DNA from 3 places in the Pseudomonas sp. NPDC085632 genome. Region 2 is predicted to be linked to each of the others. Evidence: predicted binding sites of a transcription regulator. Region 2 holds the regulator's gene; each other region holds the start of a gene.
The links. Region 2 encodes FliA, which starts transcription of late flagellar genes. Its sites were predicted from a motif close to CTAAAGTTTNNNNNNNNNNNGCCGNTAA; they were not measured.

Region 1 (5,404 bases), on a different contig from region 2:
GGTATTGGCCGGCTGATTGAGCCAGCGGCGCAACGTCGGATCATCGTCGAGGCGATTCTGCTGGCGCAGCGGATGTTCGCTGTCGCGGGCGATGCGCAGCACCTTCACCAGTTCGCGTTGCTCACTGAGCAGCAGTTTATAGCCCTGCTGCACCCAGATCGGCAGGTGCCAGGCCTCGACCAGCGCTTCGGCGATTTTCAGCAGGCGCACGCCGAATAATTGCTTTTCGACCGTATGCGCCGATTCACCCTTGTGGATAACCCGCAGTTCCCACTCTTCTAGCAATTGCGGATAGGTCAGCGCCAATGGCCATAGCGGCGACAGAAACAACAGGCTGCCCCAATGAATGTCCTGCCACAGCCGCGCCAGGCGACTGGCAAAGAAACCGTTGGCCTGTTGCGTCGCGTGCTGACTGATCATCTGCAATTGGCGCAGGGCCTTGGGGATTTGCATCAGCGGTTCGGCGGGGAGTCGCGCGAGCAATTCTTCGGTGCGGGCGAGGCCCAGACGATTGATCGCCACCTCAAGATTTTCTGCCGGCGTGGCCATGGTGCCGTGGGTGTGACGATTCGCCTCACGGATGATGCTCAAGGCCAGTGCCGGGCTGTCCTGCATCAGGTCGGCGATGTCGCGCAGCGAGCTGCGATTGTCACGGATCGCGCGGCAGACTTTGTCGTGAGCCTCTTGCGGGACGGGCAGTCGCACGCCATCGAGCAACTTTACCCAGCCGTCGAGGGTGGTCGGTTTTGCGTGTGGGACGTTCGTTTCATTAGCCATGTCTGGACGGGATCTTCACTGACTGTAGACGCGCCCGGCATGGGCTAAATTGGCTTTTCGCCTGAACTGGCTATAGTCTGGCGCAGTTTTGCCGATAAGTAGAAGAAGAGATTTTTTAACTTCCGAATATGACCTTGAACCCGACTTAAGTAAGTACTTTCTACCTATGGCTAAAATTATCGGCATCATCGTCGTATTCGCGAGCGTGCTCGGCGGATACGTGCTCTCCCACGGCAAGATTGCCGCCCTGATCCAGCCTTTCGAGGTGATGATCATCGGTGGTGCTGCACTCGGTGCATTCCTGCAGGCCAACCCTGGCTACATGACGATGCACGTGCTCAAGAAATCCCTGAGCATGTTCAGTTCGCGCTTCAGCCACACGTTCTATCTGGAAGTGCTCGGGCTGATCTACGAGATCCTCAACAAGAGCCGCCGCGAAGGCATGATGGCCATCGAAGGCGACATCGAAGATGCCGCTGCGAGCCCGATCTTCGCCAAGTACCCGGCCGTGCTCAAAGACGAGCGCATGACCGCGTTCATCTGCGACTACCTGCGCATCATGTCGTCCGGCAACATGGCCCCGCACGAGCTCGAAGGCTTGTTCGACATGGAGCTGTACAGCCTGAAGGAAGACCTTGAGCACCCATCGCATGCAGTGAATGGCATCGCCGACGCCATGCCCGGTTTCGGTATCGTCGCGGCGGTACTCGGTATCGTGGTGACCATGGCCTCGCTGGGTGAAGGCGATCAGAAGTCCATCGGTCTGCACGTGGGTGCGGCACTGGTCGGTACCTTCTTCGGTATTCTCGCGGCGTACGGTTTCTTTGGCCCGCTGGCACATTCCCTTGCCCACGATGCCAAGGAAGAACTGAACGTCTATGAAGCCATCAAGGCTTCGCTGGTGGCTTCGGCTTCCGGCATGCCGCCATCGTTGGCGGTCGAGTTCGGTCGCAAGGTGCTGTACCCGGCCCACCGTCCAAGCTTTGCCGAGCTGGAACAAGCCGTTCGCGGTCGCTAAGCCATGGAAAATAATCAGCCGATTATCATCAAGCGCGTCAAGCGCATAGCCGGCGGGCATCACGGCGGGGCGTGGAAAATCGCCTTCGCCGACTTCGCCACGGCGATGATGGCGTTCTTCCTGGTGTTGTGGCTGTTGTCCACGGCAACGCCGGAGCAGAAGATCGCCATCGCCGGTTACTTCAAGGACCCGGTCGGCTTCTCCGAAAGCGGCACGCCATACATCATCGACCTGGGCGGTACGCCGACTTTGGCGCCGGAAAACACCCTCAACCCTGAGGTGAAATCTCAACCGCAGCCTGACAAGGTCACGGTCGACACCGAGCAAGTTGAAGGCATGGCCGAGCAGGTCGAGAAGGAGCGTCTGGAACTGCTCCTGCAAGAACTGCAGAACAAGGTCGACGAGAACCCGCAACTGCAGAAATTCAAGGATCAGATTCTCTTCGAGATCACGCCGAACGGCTTGCGCATCCAGATCATGGACGCCGAGAACCGGCCGATGTTCGACTCCGGTTCTGCACGCCTGAAGCCGTACTTCGAAGACATCCTGCTGGCGATGGCCGACACCATCAAAGCTGTGCCGAACAAGATCAGCATCAGCGGTCACACTGACGCCAAGCCGTACACCGGCACCGGCGATTTCGGTAACTGGGAACTGTCGGCCAACCGCGCCAACGCTGCACGTCGTGCCTTGGTCGCCGGCAGCTATCCGGATGCGCAAGTGGCGCGGGTCGTCGGTTATGCCTCGTCGGCGCTGTTCGACAAGGAAAACCCGTTCAACCCGGTCAATCGCCGTATCGACATTGTGGTGCTGACCAAAAAAGCCCAGGCGGCCATCGAAGGTTCGCAAGGTGCGGATCCGGCGAAGCCGGCGGATCAGGGTCAGAACGGTGCTGCTCCGGCAGCGCCTGTCGACCCGAATGCACTGCCGGCGGATCAGCAACCGGTGCCAGCGCACGAACTGCGCGAACGTCTGAACCTGTTCGACGACGCCGCGCCGAAACCGGCCCAGCCGGGGAGTGCGGCGCCAGCGCCTGCTCCCCCAGCCACTGCCCCGGCCCCCGCGCCGAAGCAGTGATCCACAAAAAGCCACGGTCACCGTGGCTTTTTTGTATCTGCCTGCGTCGCAATGACCAGTCGCAGTTTTCGCAATCACGGAAGATCAGTAAATGGAAAGACTCAAAGCCTATTTTCAACGGCATGGCAACGCACCCTTCAAATTTGGCGAGGGGCGGGTCAGTGGCTATATTTCCGCCACCCTCGGGCTGTTGAGCCTGCTGGCGGTGTTCTGCTTCCTGTTTCCCGAATGGCTGACCACGGCTGAGTTGCGCAAGGTCTATGACGAGCAGTTCGCGAGGACCACGCTGTTGCTCGGTCTGGTGCTGTCGTTCGGTCTCGGTACCCTGAATATTCTGCTCAACAAGCGCAAACGTCTGGGGATTACCGGGTTGGTGGCGTCGGGGCTGGCGGTATTCCTTGGCGGCACCAATGTGCAGGTCAGCTCGATCGGGCAGACGCCGTACTCGCTGGGTCTGGACTGGTTTGTTTTGGCGCTGCTGGTGTCGGCCATCGTGTTCATTCCGCTGGAAAAGCTCTACTCCAAAGACCCTGAGCAGAACATCCTGCGCCCGCACTGGCGCACCGACCTGACCTATTTTTTCGTCAGCCACATGCTGGTGCAGTTCATCCTGATCTTCATCACCGCCTCCTCAAGCTACATCGCCGGTTGGGCGGTGTCGCCCGGCTTGCAGGCGAGTGTGCAGAGCCTGCCGCTGGTGGTGCAGTTTCTGCTGGCGATCCTGGTCGCTGATCTCGGCCAGTACTGGCTGCACCGGCTCTATCACGTGGTGCCATTTATGTGGCGTATCCACGCGGTGCATCACTCCAGCACGCACATGGACTGGCTCGCCGGCTCGCGCGTGCATTTCATCGAAATCCTGCTGACCCGCACCGGCGTGCTGGTGCCGTTGATGTTGCTGGGCTTCGCCCCGCAGGCGCTGAATGCCTATGTGATTCTGGTCGGTGTCCAAGCGGTACTGGCCCACGCCAACGTGCGAATCAACGGCGGCTGGCTGAATTACCTGATCGTGCTGCCGCGCTATCACCATTGGCACCACGCCCGGCACAAGGACTACATCTACAAAAACTACGCGATCCACACGCCGCTGGTGGACATGCTGTTCGGCACCTTCAAATTGCCGCCCAAAGAATGGCCGGTACGTTACGGCGTGTTCGGCAAGGAATTGCCGGGCGGGATTGTGCGTCAGCACCTGTACGCGTTTCAAAAGCCTGAGCCGAAGATAGCTGTGCCAAAGCCGCCAGCCAGCGTTTGAGGCAAAAAAAAGCCGCGAGATGATCGCGGCTTTTTTGTGTCCGGCTACTTAATAGCCATTTTCCGGCAGGCTGGCGATGATCGAGCGGTAGCTGTTCATCCGCTGTTGTTGCACTCGGCCATCTTCAAGGGCCTTGAGCAACGCGCAACCCGGTTCACGGTCATGCTTGCAGTCGCGGAAACGGCAAGTACCGAGCAGATCATCGAACTCGATGAAGCCTGCCTCGACATCAGCGCGGCTTACATGGCCCAAGCCAAATTCGCGAATACCCGGGGAGTCGATCAGCTCACCGCCACCGGGAAAGTGGAACAGCCGTGCGGTGGTCGTGGTGTGCGTGCCTTGACCCGATAGCTCAGACAACGGCCCGACGCGGGTTTCGACTTCCGGCAACAGGCTGTTGACCAGCGACGACTTACCGACGCCGGACTGTCCGACGAACACGCTGATGCGTCCGTCGAGCTGCTTCTGCAACTGTTCCATGCCGTTGCCGTGATGCGCGGAGACTTCCAGCACCGGGTAGCCCAGCGTGCGATACACCGCCAGCAGCGCATTGAGCGCCGGGGCATTCTGCTCGTCGATCAGGTCGAACTTGTTCAGCAGCAACAACGGACGGATGCCGGCGTGTTCGGCCGCGACCAGATAACGGTCGATCAGGTTGGCGTGAGGCTCAGGCAGCGGCGCGAAGACGATGACGATCATGTCGACGTTGGCCGCTACCGGTTTGAGCTGGCCACGGCTGTCCGGGCGGCACAGTTCGGTGGTACGCGGCAATTGCGCGACGATCACCCCGATGCCCTGATTGCCGGCACGCCAGACGACGGTGTCGCCGGTCACCAGCGCAGGCAGGTTGGCGCGCAAGTGGCAGCGGAACACCTGGCCTGCCTGATCACCGTCAACCGCTTCGACCTCGACCTGCACACCGAAGTGGGCGATCACCAGGCCGGTTTGTTCCGGGCCCAGGTCGCCGCCCTCAAGGGCTTCGACCGCCGAGGACTCGCGTTTGGCGGCGCGGGCAGCGCGCTCGCCCTGAATCTTTTCGATGCGCCAGTTTTGACGACGATTGAGTTGGCGTTTGGCCATGGGTGTTCCGTCTGAAGAATGCTGCGATTAGGTAAAACGGCCGCGAGTTTAGCACGCCCGGCCATCGGCCTAGGCTAAACTGCGCAGCATTGCTTAGGAGCCGACATATGCCAAACCCGCAGAACCTGATCTGGATCGACCTGGAAATGACCGGTCTGGATCCGGAAAACGACGTCATCATCGAGATGGCCACCATC
Region 2 (5,404 bases):
GATCATGGTGACCCGTGCTTCCGGTTCGGAAGACATGGGCAAGCAGATCAATCGGCAGATGTTCGCCTCGCCGAAAGCGCTGGCAGTGGCCGCAGGCTTGATGGCAGTGATGGGCCTGGTGCCCGGCATGCCGCACTTCTCGTTCCTGAGCATGGCTGCACTGGCTGCGGGCGGCGCGTACCTGTTCTGGAAGAAACAGAACGTCGCCAAGGTCGTGGCGCTGGAAGAGGTCAAGCGTCAGCAGGAACTGCTGCCGTCGCCGGCCCGCGCCATGGAAACCAAGGAACTGGGCTGGGACGACGTGACGCCGATCGACATGATCGGCCTGGAAGTCGGCTATCGCCTGATTCCGCTGGTGGACCGCAACCAGGGCGGGCAGTTGCTGGCGCGGATCAAGGGTGTGCGCAAGAAGCTCTCGCAGGATCTGGGCTTCCTGATGCCGACCGTGCACATCCGCGACAACCTCGATCTGGCGCCAAGCGCCTATCGCCTGACCCTGATGGGCGTGATCCTCGCCGAAGCCGAGATCTACCCGGATCGCGAACTGGCGATCAACCCGGGCCAGGTCTACGGCACGCTCAACGGTATCAACGCCAAAGATCCGGCTTTCGGCCTGGAGGCGGTGTGGATCGAAATCAGCCAGCGTGCGCAGGCACAATCGCTCGGTTACACCGTGGTCGACGCCAGCACTGTGGTCGCGACGCACTTGAACCAGATTCTGTACAAACACTCCAGTGAGCTGATCGGCCACGAAGAAGTGCAGCAACTCATGCAATTGCTGGCCAAAAGCTCGCCGAAACTGGCAGAAGAGCTGGTGCCGGGCGTGGTCTCGTTGTCGCAGTTGCTCAAAGTGCTGCAAGCCTTGCTTGCCGAACACGTGCCGGTGCGCGACATCCGCAGCATTGCCGAAGCCATCGCCAACAACGCCGCGAAGAGTCAAGATACCGCCGCGCTGGTGGCTGCTGTGCGCGTCGGCGTATCCCGCGCCATCGTCCAAAGCATTGTAGGCACTGAGTCCGAGCTGCCTGTGATCACCTTGGAACCAAGGTTGGAACAAATATTGCTCAATAGTCTGCAGAAGGCAGGACAAGGCTCGGAAGAGGGCGTTCTGCTGGAGCCAAGCATGGCCGAGAAGCTGCAACGTTCGCTCATCGAAGCGGCGCAGCGTCAGGAAATGCAAGGTCAGCCGGTGATCCTCTTGGTAGCCGGCCCGATCCGCGCGATGCTCTCGCGCTTTGGCCGCCTCGCAGTCCCTGGGCTGCATGTGCTGGCCTACCAGGAAATACCGGACAACAAGCAAGTGACCATCGTTGCGACAGTAGGGCCCAACGGCTGAGGTAGTGGTTTATGCAAGTTAAGCGTTTCTTTGCCGCCGATATGCGTCAGGCCATGAAGCTGGTTCGTGATGAGCTGGGCGCTGATGCCGCCATCATTGGCAACCGCCGCATTGCCGGCGGTGTCGAGCTGACGGCGGCACTGGATTACAAGCTGTCGGCGCTGGCGCCACGGGTTCCGAACATGGAACTCGAAGATGAGCTGCGCAAGACCCAGTCGCGCATCGTCACCGCTCAGGCCGAGTTGAGCCTGCGTGGCGAAGCCGACGGCAACAGCAATCGCCAGATTTTCGCCGGGCTGCCGTTGACGGCCGGCCTGCCGTTGACCGCTGCTGAACCGCTGACCGAGCCGACTTACGCCGCTCCGGCGCGTCCGGCCCCGGCGCCTGCGCAGTCCTCCGGCGGTGTTGATCCGCGTGCCCTGGATTCGATGCGCTTTGAATTGAACAGCCTGCGCGAGCTGATGGAAGTCCAGCTCGGCACCCTGGCCTGGAATCAGCTGCAAGGCAGCCGTCCGGCGCAAGCCAACCTGTATCGTCGTCTGCAACGTATCGGCCTGTCCGGCCCGTTGTCGCGCGATCTGCTGGCGATGATCACTGATATCGAAGAGCCGCGTCAGGCCTGGCGCATGCTGCTCGCGCACCTGGCACGGATGATTGCCGTCCCGGAAGTCGAGCCACTGGAAGAGGGCGGTGTGATTGCCATGGTCGGCCCTGCCGGCATGGGCAAGACCACCACGCTGGCCAAACTGGCCGCACGCTACGTGCTCAAGTACGGCGCGCAGAATGTGGCGCTGGTGAGCATGGACAGTTTCCGTATCGGCGCGCAGGAACAACTGAAGACGCTGGGGCGCATTCTCAATGTGCCGGTGACTCACGTCGACCCGGGCCAATCGCTGGTGCAAGCGCTGGATCCACTGCTGCGCAAACGCGTGGTGTTGATCGATACTGCCGGCCTGCAAGCCAGCGATCCGGCCCTGCGCATGCAGCTCGAAAGTCTGGCCGGGCGTGGCATTCGCTCAAAAAATTATCTGGTCTTGGCAACCACCAGCCAGAAACAGGTTCTAACCGCCGCTTATCACAGTTACAAGCGTTGCGGGCTCGCCGGGTGCATCCTGACTAAACTGGATGAAACGGCCAGCCTTGGCGAAGTGTTAAGCCTGGCGATCAGTCATGAATTGCCGGTCGCGTACCTGACCGATGGCCCACGGATCCCGGATGATTTGCATCTGCCGCGCCGTCATCAATTGGTCAGCCGCGCCGTCAGCGTGCAAATGCAGGAAGAACCCAGCGAAGAAGCCATGGCCGACATGTTCGCTGATATCTATCACAGCCCGACCAAGCAGGTAGGCTGAGGTATTCATGAACAGTTTTTGTACCTACATCGATGGTCTGCCATGCATTGTTCCGGTTGTGAACGCGCAGCCAGTAATGTGGCCTCCGTCTATGCAAGACAAGGTAAAGAAATAACATGGGCAGCATGCATCCCGTACAGGTGATCGCGGTGACCGGCGGCAAAGGTGGCGTCGGCAAGACTAACGTGTCAGTGAACTTGTCCCTGGCGCTGGCAGAGCTTGGCCGTCGGGTCATGTTGCTGGACGCCGATCTGGGGCTGGCGAACGTCGACGTTCTGCTGGGGCTGACCCCCAAACGCACGCTGGCCGACGTCATCGAAGGCCGCTGTGAGCTGCGCGACGTTCTGTTGCAAGGCCCCGGCGGGATTCGCATTGTGCCGGCCGCGTCCGGCACCCAGAGCATGGTGCACCTGAGCCCGGCGCAGCACGCCGGCCTGATTCAGGCGTTCAGCGACATCGGCGACAATCTCGACGTGCTGGTGATCGACACCGCTGCGGGTATTGGTGACTCGGTAGTCAGTTTTGTTCGCGCAGCCCAGGAAGTGTTGCTGGTGGTCTGCGACGAGCCAACCTCGATCACTGATGCCTACGCACTGATCAAACTGCTTAACCGCGATTACGGCATGAACCGCTTCCGCGTCCTCGCCAACATGGCGCAGAGCCCGCAGGAAGGGCGCAATCTGTTCGCCAAGTTGACCAAGGTCACGGATCGTTTCCTTGACGTGGCCCTACAATACGTCGGCGCCGTGCCTTACGACGAAAGCGTGCGTAAAGCGGTGCAGAAGCAGCGTGCGGTGTACGAAGCCTTCCCGCGTTCCAAGTGCGCGCTGGCGTTCAAGGCGATCGCGCAGAAGGTCGATACCTGGCCGCTGCCCGCCAACCCGCGTGGCCACCTTGAGTTTTTCGTCGAGCGCCTCGTGCAGCAAACGGCAGGGCCCGTGCTATGACCGCAAGCGGTATGAACTACTACAAGAAGTCGGCACGTGACGCGCAGTACGAACTGATCGAGCGTTACGCGCCACTGGTCAAACGCATTGCCTATCACTTGCTGGCACGCTTGCCGGCCAGTGTGCAGGTTGAAGATTTGATCCAGGCCGGGATGATCGGCCTGCTCGAAGTCTCGACCAAATACGACGCCAGCAAAGGCGCCAGTTTCGAAACGTACGCGGGCATACGAATCCGCGGCGCGATGCTCGACGAAGTGCGCAAAGGGGACTGGGCGCCACGCTCGGTTCACCGCAATACCCGGATGGTGAGCGACGCGATTCGCTCAATTGAAGCTAAAACCGGCCGTGATGCTAAAGATCACGAGGTTGCGGCCGAACTCCAATTGAGTCTCGACGATTACTACGGGATTTTGAATGACACCTTGGGCAGTCGCCTGTTCAGTTTCGACGACCTGTTGCAGGACGGCGAACACGAAGGGCTGCACGAGGATGGCGCGAGTGCTCATCTTGAGCCGTCACGCGATCTGGAAGATGAACGTTTCCAGGCAGCGTTGGCGGACGCGATTGCCAATTTGCCGGAGCGTGAGCGACTGGTGTTGGCGCTGTACTACGACGAAGAGCTGAACCTCAAGGAGATCGGTGAAGTCCTTGGCGTCAGTGAATCGCGGGTCAGCCAGTTACACAGCCAGTGCGCGGCCCGTTTGCGGGGGCGTTTGGGGGAGTGGCGAGCGCGCTGAAGGCAGTGTGGGGACACTGCGAACGAGGCTGGTGCGGTGATGAACGGCACCGGTCTTGCTCTGTTGTGCTCCAGACAGTCTTCGAGTGCTGCGCCGATTGATTGAAGTGGCGCGTCCAGGTGCTGGGCGCGTTTAAGACTGCTTGGAGGTCGAATTGAACAAAGACATGAAAATCCTCATCGTTGATGACTTCTCAACGATGCGGCGGATCATCAAGAACCTGCTGCGTGATCTTGGGTTCACCAACACCGTCGAGGCTGACGATGGCGTGACTGCCATTCCAGTGCTCAACAGCGGCAGCATCGACTTTCTGGTAACGGACTGGAACATGCCGGGCATGACCGGTATCGACCTGCTGCGCCACGTGCGTGCCGATGAAAAACTCAAGCACCTGCCCGTGCTGATGGTGACTGCAGAAGCCAAGCGCGAGCAGATCATTGAAGCCGCTCAGGCCGGTGTAAACGGCTACGTCGTCAAACCTTTCACGGCTCAGGCGTTGAAAGACAAAATCGAGAAGATTTTCGAACGCATCGGCTGATGAACGCGCGGGGGAGCTATGGAGCATAACGAATCTTCACAGGGCGATTTCGAGTCGACCCTGAAAAAACACGCCGTCGAACTGGTCGAAAGCCTTGAAAAAGGCAGGTTCGGCGACGCTGTGCAACTGATCCATGAGCTCAATCAGACCCGTGACCGTGGCCTGTACCAGGAAGTGGGCAAGCTCACACGTGAACTGCACAGTGCGATCGTCAACTTCCAGATCGACCCGAACATGCCGCAGGCCGAGGAAGTGTCGCAAATCACCGACGCCACCGAACGCCTGGGCTATGTGGTCAAGCTGACAGAGGCCGCGGCCAACCGCACCATGGATCTGGTGGAAAGCGCCACGCCGGTGGTCAACAGTCTGGCTGATGAAGCCCAGACCTTGAGCGCCGATTGGGGTCGCTTCATGCGTCGCGAGGTCGGGGCTGAAGAGTTCCGCGAGCTGGCGCGCCGGGTCGACGGTTTTCTGTCACGCAGCAGCACGGACAA
Region 3 (5,404 bases), on a different contig from region 2:
CGATGGTGCCGTTCGCATTTTTCTGGGTCTGTGCTTCAAGCACTTTGGAGAAATCCAGATCCCGAGCCTTGTAGTTCGGGGTGTCGGCGTTGGCGATGTTGTTGGCCAGCACTTCGGCACGCTGGGCGCGGAAGCCCAATGCCTTTTCGTGAATGCCGAGCGCTTTATCGAAGCTGATGCTCATGTCGGGAACCTTCAGGTGACCGGTTTTTCGTAACTGAGCTTTAGCAAGCGCCGTGCCAAACCGAAAAACGCCCGTAAACCGGGGCTTTGCCGGGCGTCGGCAAAGCGGCAATGCCAGAAAAGCGGCAACCGGTTTCCGCCGGATGCCGCTTTTCTGCCGCTTGCCGTCCCATCTATATCACCGCCGGACAACTGTGGGAGCGAGCTTGCTCGCGAAGGCGGTGTGTCAGCCGATGCAAATGCTGAATGTGACGGCCTCTTCGCGAGCAAGCTCGCTCCCACAGGGATTTTTGGTGTTAAGGAGAATTTCTTCGGGCATAAAAAAACGGCAGGCCTTTGCGGGCCTGCCGTTTTTTGTATTGCCGCTGCAATCACTTCGCCTGGTAAATGATCCCCGGGCTGCACTGAACCATCTGGTAATGGTCCGGCAAACCGTTCAGCGCTTCGGAAGCGCCAAGGAACAGATAACCGCCTGGCTTCAACGTGCTGTGAATGCGCAACAGGATGTCTTTCTTCACTTCGGCAGAGAAGTAGATCAACACGTTGCGGCAGAACACGATGTCGAACTTGCCCAGCGCGGCATAGCTGTCGAGCAGGTTGAACGAGCGGAATTCCACGCGGTTCTTGATCGGCGCCTTGATCACCCAACGCCCCGGCCCTTTCGGGTCGAAGTAACGCTGCAAGCGATCGGCAGACAAACCGCGACCAATCGCCAGGCTGTCGTACTCGCCCGTCTTGCAGTTGGTCAGCATCAGGCCGGACAGATCCGTGGCAACAATCTGCACACCCATCTTCAACTGGCCGAGGTTGGTCCGCTCGAACTCGTCGATCGACATCGACAGCGAGTACGGTTCCTGCCCCGACGAGCACGCCGCCGACCAGATCCGCAGACGCTGGTTGGGGCTGGCCTTGATCGCTTCAGGCAGCACCTTGTTCTTCAAGACTTCAAACGGATAGGTATCACGAAACCACAGGGTTTCGTTGGTCGTCATGGCATCGACCACCTGCTCGCGCAAACCGCTGCGCGGCTGGGTCTGGATGCGCTGAACCAGCTCACCCAGGGATTTGATGCCTTGCTGCTCCATCAGTTTGTTGAGACGGCTCGAGACCAGGTACTGCTTGTTTTCACCGAGCAAAATGCCACAGGCTTTTTCCAGGAAGACCCGGAACTGTTCGAAATCCAAATTACCCGTAGACAATGATGCCGCCTCTTAAATCGTGTTGACCGCCAGGAGCAAAGCGCTCCTAGCTGATATCTGCTGCTTTGATCCGGTCGACTACCCGGGATGCCAGGTCATCAGGACGGAATTTGGCCAAAAAGTCATCGGCACCGACTTTCTTGACCATCGCCTGATTGAATACCCCCGACAACGAAGTATGCAGGATGATATGAAGCTTTTGCATGCGCGGGTCAGCGCGAATCTCGGCCGTCAAAGTGTATCCGTCCATCTCCGGCATCTCGATGTCGGAGATCATCATCAGAAACTCTTCTTCCGGCTTCTTGCCCTCATCGACCAGCTTGCGCAGGTAATCCAGCGCCTGCTTGCCGTCGTTCAGCGCCACAACTTCGACGCCGATCGTCTGCAGGCAACGCGTCACCTGCTTGCGCGCCACCGACGAGTCATCGACCGTCAAGACACGCAACGACAGTGCCTTGGTCTGGGTCTCGACATCGACCACGCCCACCGAAATCGCTTCCGGTGTCGGCGCAACTTCCGCCAGCACTTTCTCGACGTCGATGATTTCGACTAACTGATTGTCCACCCGAGTCACAGCGGTCAGGTAATGATCGCGACCCGTGCCCTTGGGCGGTGGATGAATCTCTTCCCAGTTCATGTTGACGATGCGCTCCACCGAGCGGACCAGGAAACCCTGGGTCTTGGTGTTGTACTCCGTGATGATCACGAACGGGTTGTTCTTGTCTTTCAACGCTCCGGAACCGGTGGCCATTGCCAGATCAAGGATCGGAATGGTCGCCCCCCGGATATTTGCCACCCCGCACACGACAGGACTGGACTTGGGCATCAACGTCAGCGACGGGCACTGCAACACTTCCCGCACCTTGAACACGTTGATTCCATAGAGCTGCTGGCCGTCGAGACGGAACAACAACAGCTCCAGGCGATTCTGCCCTACCAGTTGCGTGCGCTGGTTTACCGAATCCATTACACCAGCCATGCCCAGACTCCTACACCAACGCCAAGTGTTGTTGCGACGCACATTCATTGCTAAACGGCACGGCGCTTGCTTTTTAACTCGTATGAACGCTCAAACGACATTTTTCCGACACCTGACATCCCGCGCTCGCAAAAGCCTTTGCGCGATGTCAGCCGTCTGCTGCTTTTTCGCTGGCAGCCCTGCCATTGCTGATGCGGTTACCTTGCCTGACATGCTTATCGGCGTCACTCAGGGCTTTCTTGAGTTCACCGTAGAAGACTATCTGGCTACCAGTCAAACGGAAGGCCGCTACGAAATCGAAGTAAACCAGCTCGACCCCCGTATGCGCATGCCTATGTGCGACAAGGAATTGACAGCCACTCTGGAGAGCCCGGCGCGTCCGCTGGGCCGGGTAACGGTCAAGGTTCGCTGTGAAGGCGCCTCGCCCTGGACCGTGTTCGTGCCCGCTCAAGTCCGCCTGTTTCGCGAGATTGTGACGACCACACGCCCACTGAAACGCGCCGGGATTATCGAGCCGCAAGACGTAACCTTGCGAGAGCGCGACGTAAGCACGATCAACCAAGGCTTTCTGACCTCGGTAGACGAAGCGATCGGGCAGAAATTAACCCGACCAACGGTAGCCGATCAGGTCATTACCCTGGTTCATCTGGAACAGGCCGAAGTCATTCGCAAGGGCGATCAAGTGGTCATCACTGCGCGCAGCGGCACGCTCGCCGTGCGCATGCCCGGCGAAGCGCTGGCCAATGGCGGTTTGAAAGAACAGATCCGCGTGAAAAACCTCAACTCGCAACGGGTCATCAAGGCGCAAGTCACCGCGCCCGGCCAAGTGGAAGTCGCGATGTAGAAAACTGGCGCTGACCCCGGCTGTTCCCTAAACTGTGCTGCAGCAGGACACGCGCCGGCGCATGCAAGGCTCATTGTAAATGTGCCTAAAGTTTTCCAGGGGATGGCCGAAAACATGGCAAGCGTCCAAATTCCCAGAGGTTTTTATCATGGTCATCGATTTCAGCCGTTTGAACAGCTCCTCGTCACTTACGGGCAGTACACGTACCAGCAACGCCAAGGAAACCGCCGAAACCGGTACCTCTGCGCCGCTGAATACCCAGGCCGAAACGGCCGGTACCGCAAAAAGCGGGGAATCGGTACACCTCAGCAATGAGGCTCAACAGTTGCAGAAGGTCACTGACAAGCTGCGCGATCAGCCTGCTGTCGACAAAGCCCGAGTGGCCGAGTTGAAAGCCGCGATTGCCGATGGCAGCTATAAAGTCGACAGCAACCGTGTAGCCAGCAAACTGCTCAACTTCGAAGCCCAGCGCTAGGCCTTTGCCAGCGCGAGGCTTTTGGACGCTTAACACCCAAGGCCAGCCATGCACGACACTAATTTATTGCAACTGATCAACGACGACTTTGCTCCAGCTCAACAATTGCTGGCGTTGCTGCAAACCGAATCCCTCGCGTTGCACGGTCGTGACATGCCCCTGCTGGAAGAAATTCTGGCGCACAAACAGGCATTGATCATTCTGCTTGAACAGCATGGCCGCAAACGCAGCGAAATCCTCGCCAGCCTCAACCTGCCGACCGATCGCACAGGTCTTGAGCAACTGGCCAGCCAGTCGAGCATTGGCGAGCAGCTGTTGACGCAAGGCGATGCATTGACCGATCTGATCGCTCAATGCCAGGCCGCCAACGTCAAGAATGGCCAGTCCATTCAGATCCAGCAGGCCGCCACGGCCAATCAGTTGAAGATCCTCACCGGTGGCGAAGCGCCGGCGCTGTATAACGCCAGCGGTACTTTTGCCAAACCTGCCATACCGCGTCCGCTCAGCCAGGCATGAGCCGTTGATGCGCCAGCTCTATCAACCCGCGAAACATGCTGGCAAAATGCTGGCTAGTCGTCATATTTTGTCTGGAGATTGATAAACCGTGTCCAACGCCCTCAGCGCGGATGATGCTCCGCAGCCCCCTAAGGTGCTCACCACGCCACTGGAAATCTCCAGCAACCTGCGCCAGCTGCAAGAAAGCCACGATCCGCTGATCATCACCTTTCATGAGCGCAGCCAGCGCTTCCAGAGCTATCTGATCAAAGTCGACCGCGACAGCGCTTCGATCGCGCTGGACGAGATGATCCCGCGTGATGGCGAACGCTTCCTGCTGGCCGGCGAACCGTTCAGGGTTGAAGGTTTTCACGAAGGTGTGCGCATTGCCTGGGAATGCACCGGCACGCTGAACATCGAAGAGTCCGAAGGTGACCGCTTCTACACCGGCGAGTTGCCGACCGAGGTGGTTTACCACCAGCGCCGCAATGCATTCCGTGCTGCGCTGAAACTGACTGATCTGGTCAGCGTTGAACTGGGCGGCGAAAAGCTCAAGGCGCCGATCAACGGCAAACTGCTGGATATCTCCGCGACCGGCTGCAAGCTGCGTTTCGAAGGCGATATCACCGATCGCCTGCAATTGGGTCAGGTCTATGACCGTTTGATTGCTCCGCCACTGTTCGGCAACCAGCCGACTTCCGTCGAACTGCGCTACCTGCACTTCGAAGAAAAACTCAACATCACCTTCGCCGGCCTGCGCTTCCACAACATCAGTGGTCAGGCTGCGCGTAACGTTGAGCGATTCGTGTATCAGTTGCAACGTGAAGCTCGCCGTTTCGACAAAGACGATATGTGATTCGCAGCGACAATAAAAAGGGCAGTCCCTGGCGGGGCTGCCCTTTTTTATGCGCGGTGGTTTTTGTTCAGTTCACGGTCTGCCGCCGCTGAGATCGGGCGCAGGCTTATCGGTATCCGGTTCGGTTTCTGCCGCAGGCTCAGGCTGCGGATCAGATACAGGCTCTGGATTCGGCGGCGTCTGCACAGGGTCCTGGACCATCTGCTCCTGCACCACCTGCTCATCTACTCGAGGGTCAAGCGCTGCCACCAGCGGCGAACTGGACATGCTGTCGGGCATGGCCACGTGATGCAGCGGCGCATCGTCGACCTGGTGCAGATTGGTCACGGCTTTCGGCCGGATTCGCCACACCAGCACCAGCGCGAAGAAGCTG

Region 1: motA (flagellar motor stator protein MotA) is a predicted target of FliA. The motif match lies at 848-875, and genes of this name have one in related genera.
Region 3: flgM (flagellar biosynthesis anti-sigma factor FlgM) is a predicted target of FliA. The motif match lies at 3,291-3,318, and genes of this name have one in related genera.

The regions. Positions count from the first base shown of each region.
Region 1 is NZ_JBITSX010000026.1:21,443-26,846, reverse strand. It holds gene ACIF4X_RS17380 (HDOD domain-containing protein) at 1-777, opposite strand, end outside; gene motA (flagellar motor stator protein MotA) at 944-1,795, shown strand; gene motB (flagellar motor protein MotB) at 1,799-2,872, shown strand; gene ACIF4X_RS17365 (sterol desaturase family protein) at 2,964-4,127, shown strand; gene rsgA (small ribosomal subunit biogenesis GTPase RsgA) at 4,176-5,207, opposite strand; gene orn (oligoribonuclease) at 5,315-5,404, shown strand, end outside.
Region 2 is NZ_JBITSX010000029.1:50,365-55,768, reverse strand. It holds gene flhA (flagellar biosynthesis protein FlhA) at 1-1,336, shown strand, start outside; gene flhF (flagellar biosynthesis protein FlhF) at 1,348-2,688, shown strand; gene fleN (flagellar synthesis regulator FleN) at 2,805-3,635, shown strand; gene fliA (RNA polymerase sigma factor FliA) at 3,632-4,372, shown strand; gene ACIF4X_RS18535 (chemotaxis response regulator CheY) at 4,539-4,910, shown strand; gene ACIF4X_RS18530 (protein phosphatase CheZ) at 4,929-5,404, shown strand, end outside.
Region 3 is NZ_JBITSX010000040.1:44,738-50,141, forward strand. It holds gene flgB (flagellar basal body rod protein FlgB) at 1-184, opposite strand, end outside; gene cheR (protein-glutamate O-methyltransferase CheR) at 555-1,382, opposite strand; gene ACIF4X_RS21685 (chemotaxis protein CheV) at 1,429-2,361, opposite strand; gene flgA (flagellar basal body P-ring formation chaperone FlgA) at 2,444-3,205, shown strand; gene flgM (flagellar biosynthesis anti-sigma factor FlgM) at 3,354-3,680, shown strand; gene ACIF4X_RS21700 (flagella synthesis protein FlgN) at 3,729-4,196, shown strand; gene ACIF4X_RS21705 (flagellar brake protein) at 4,285-5,031, shown strand; gene ACIF4X_RS21710 (MFS transporter) at 5,104-5,404, opposite strand, start outside.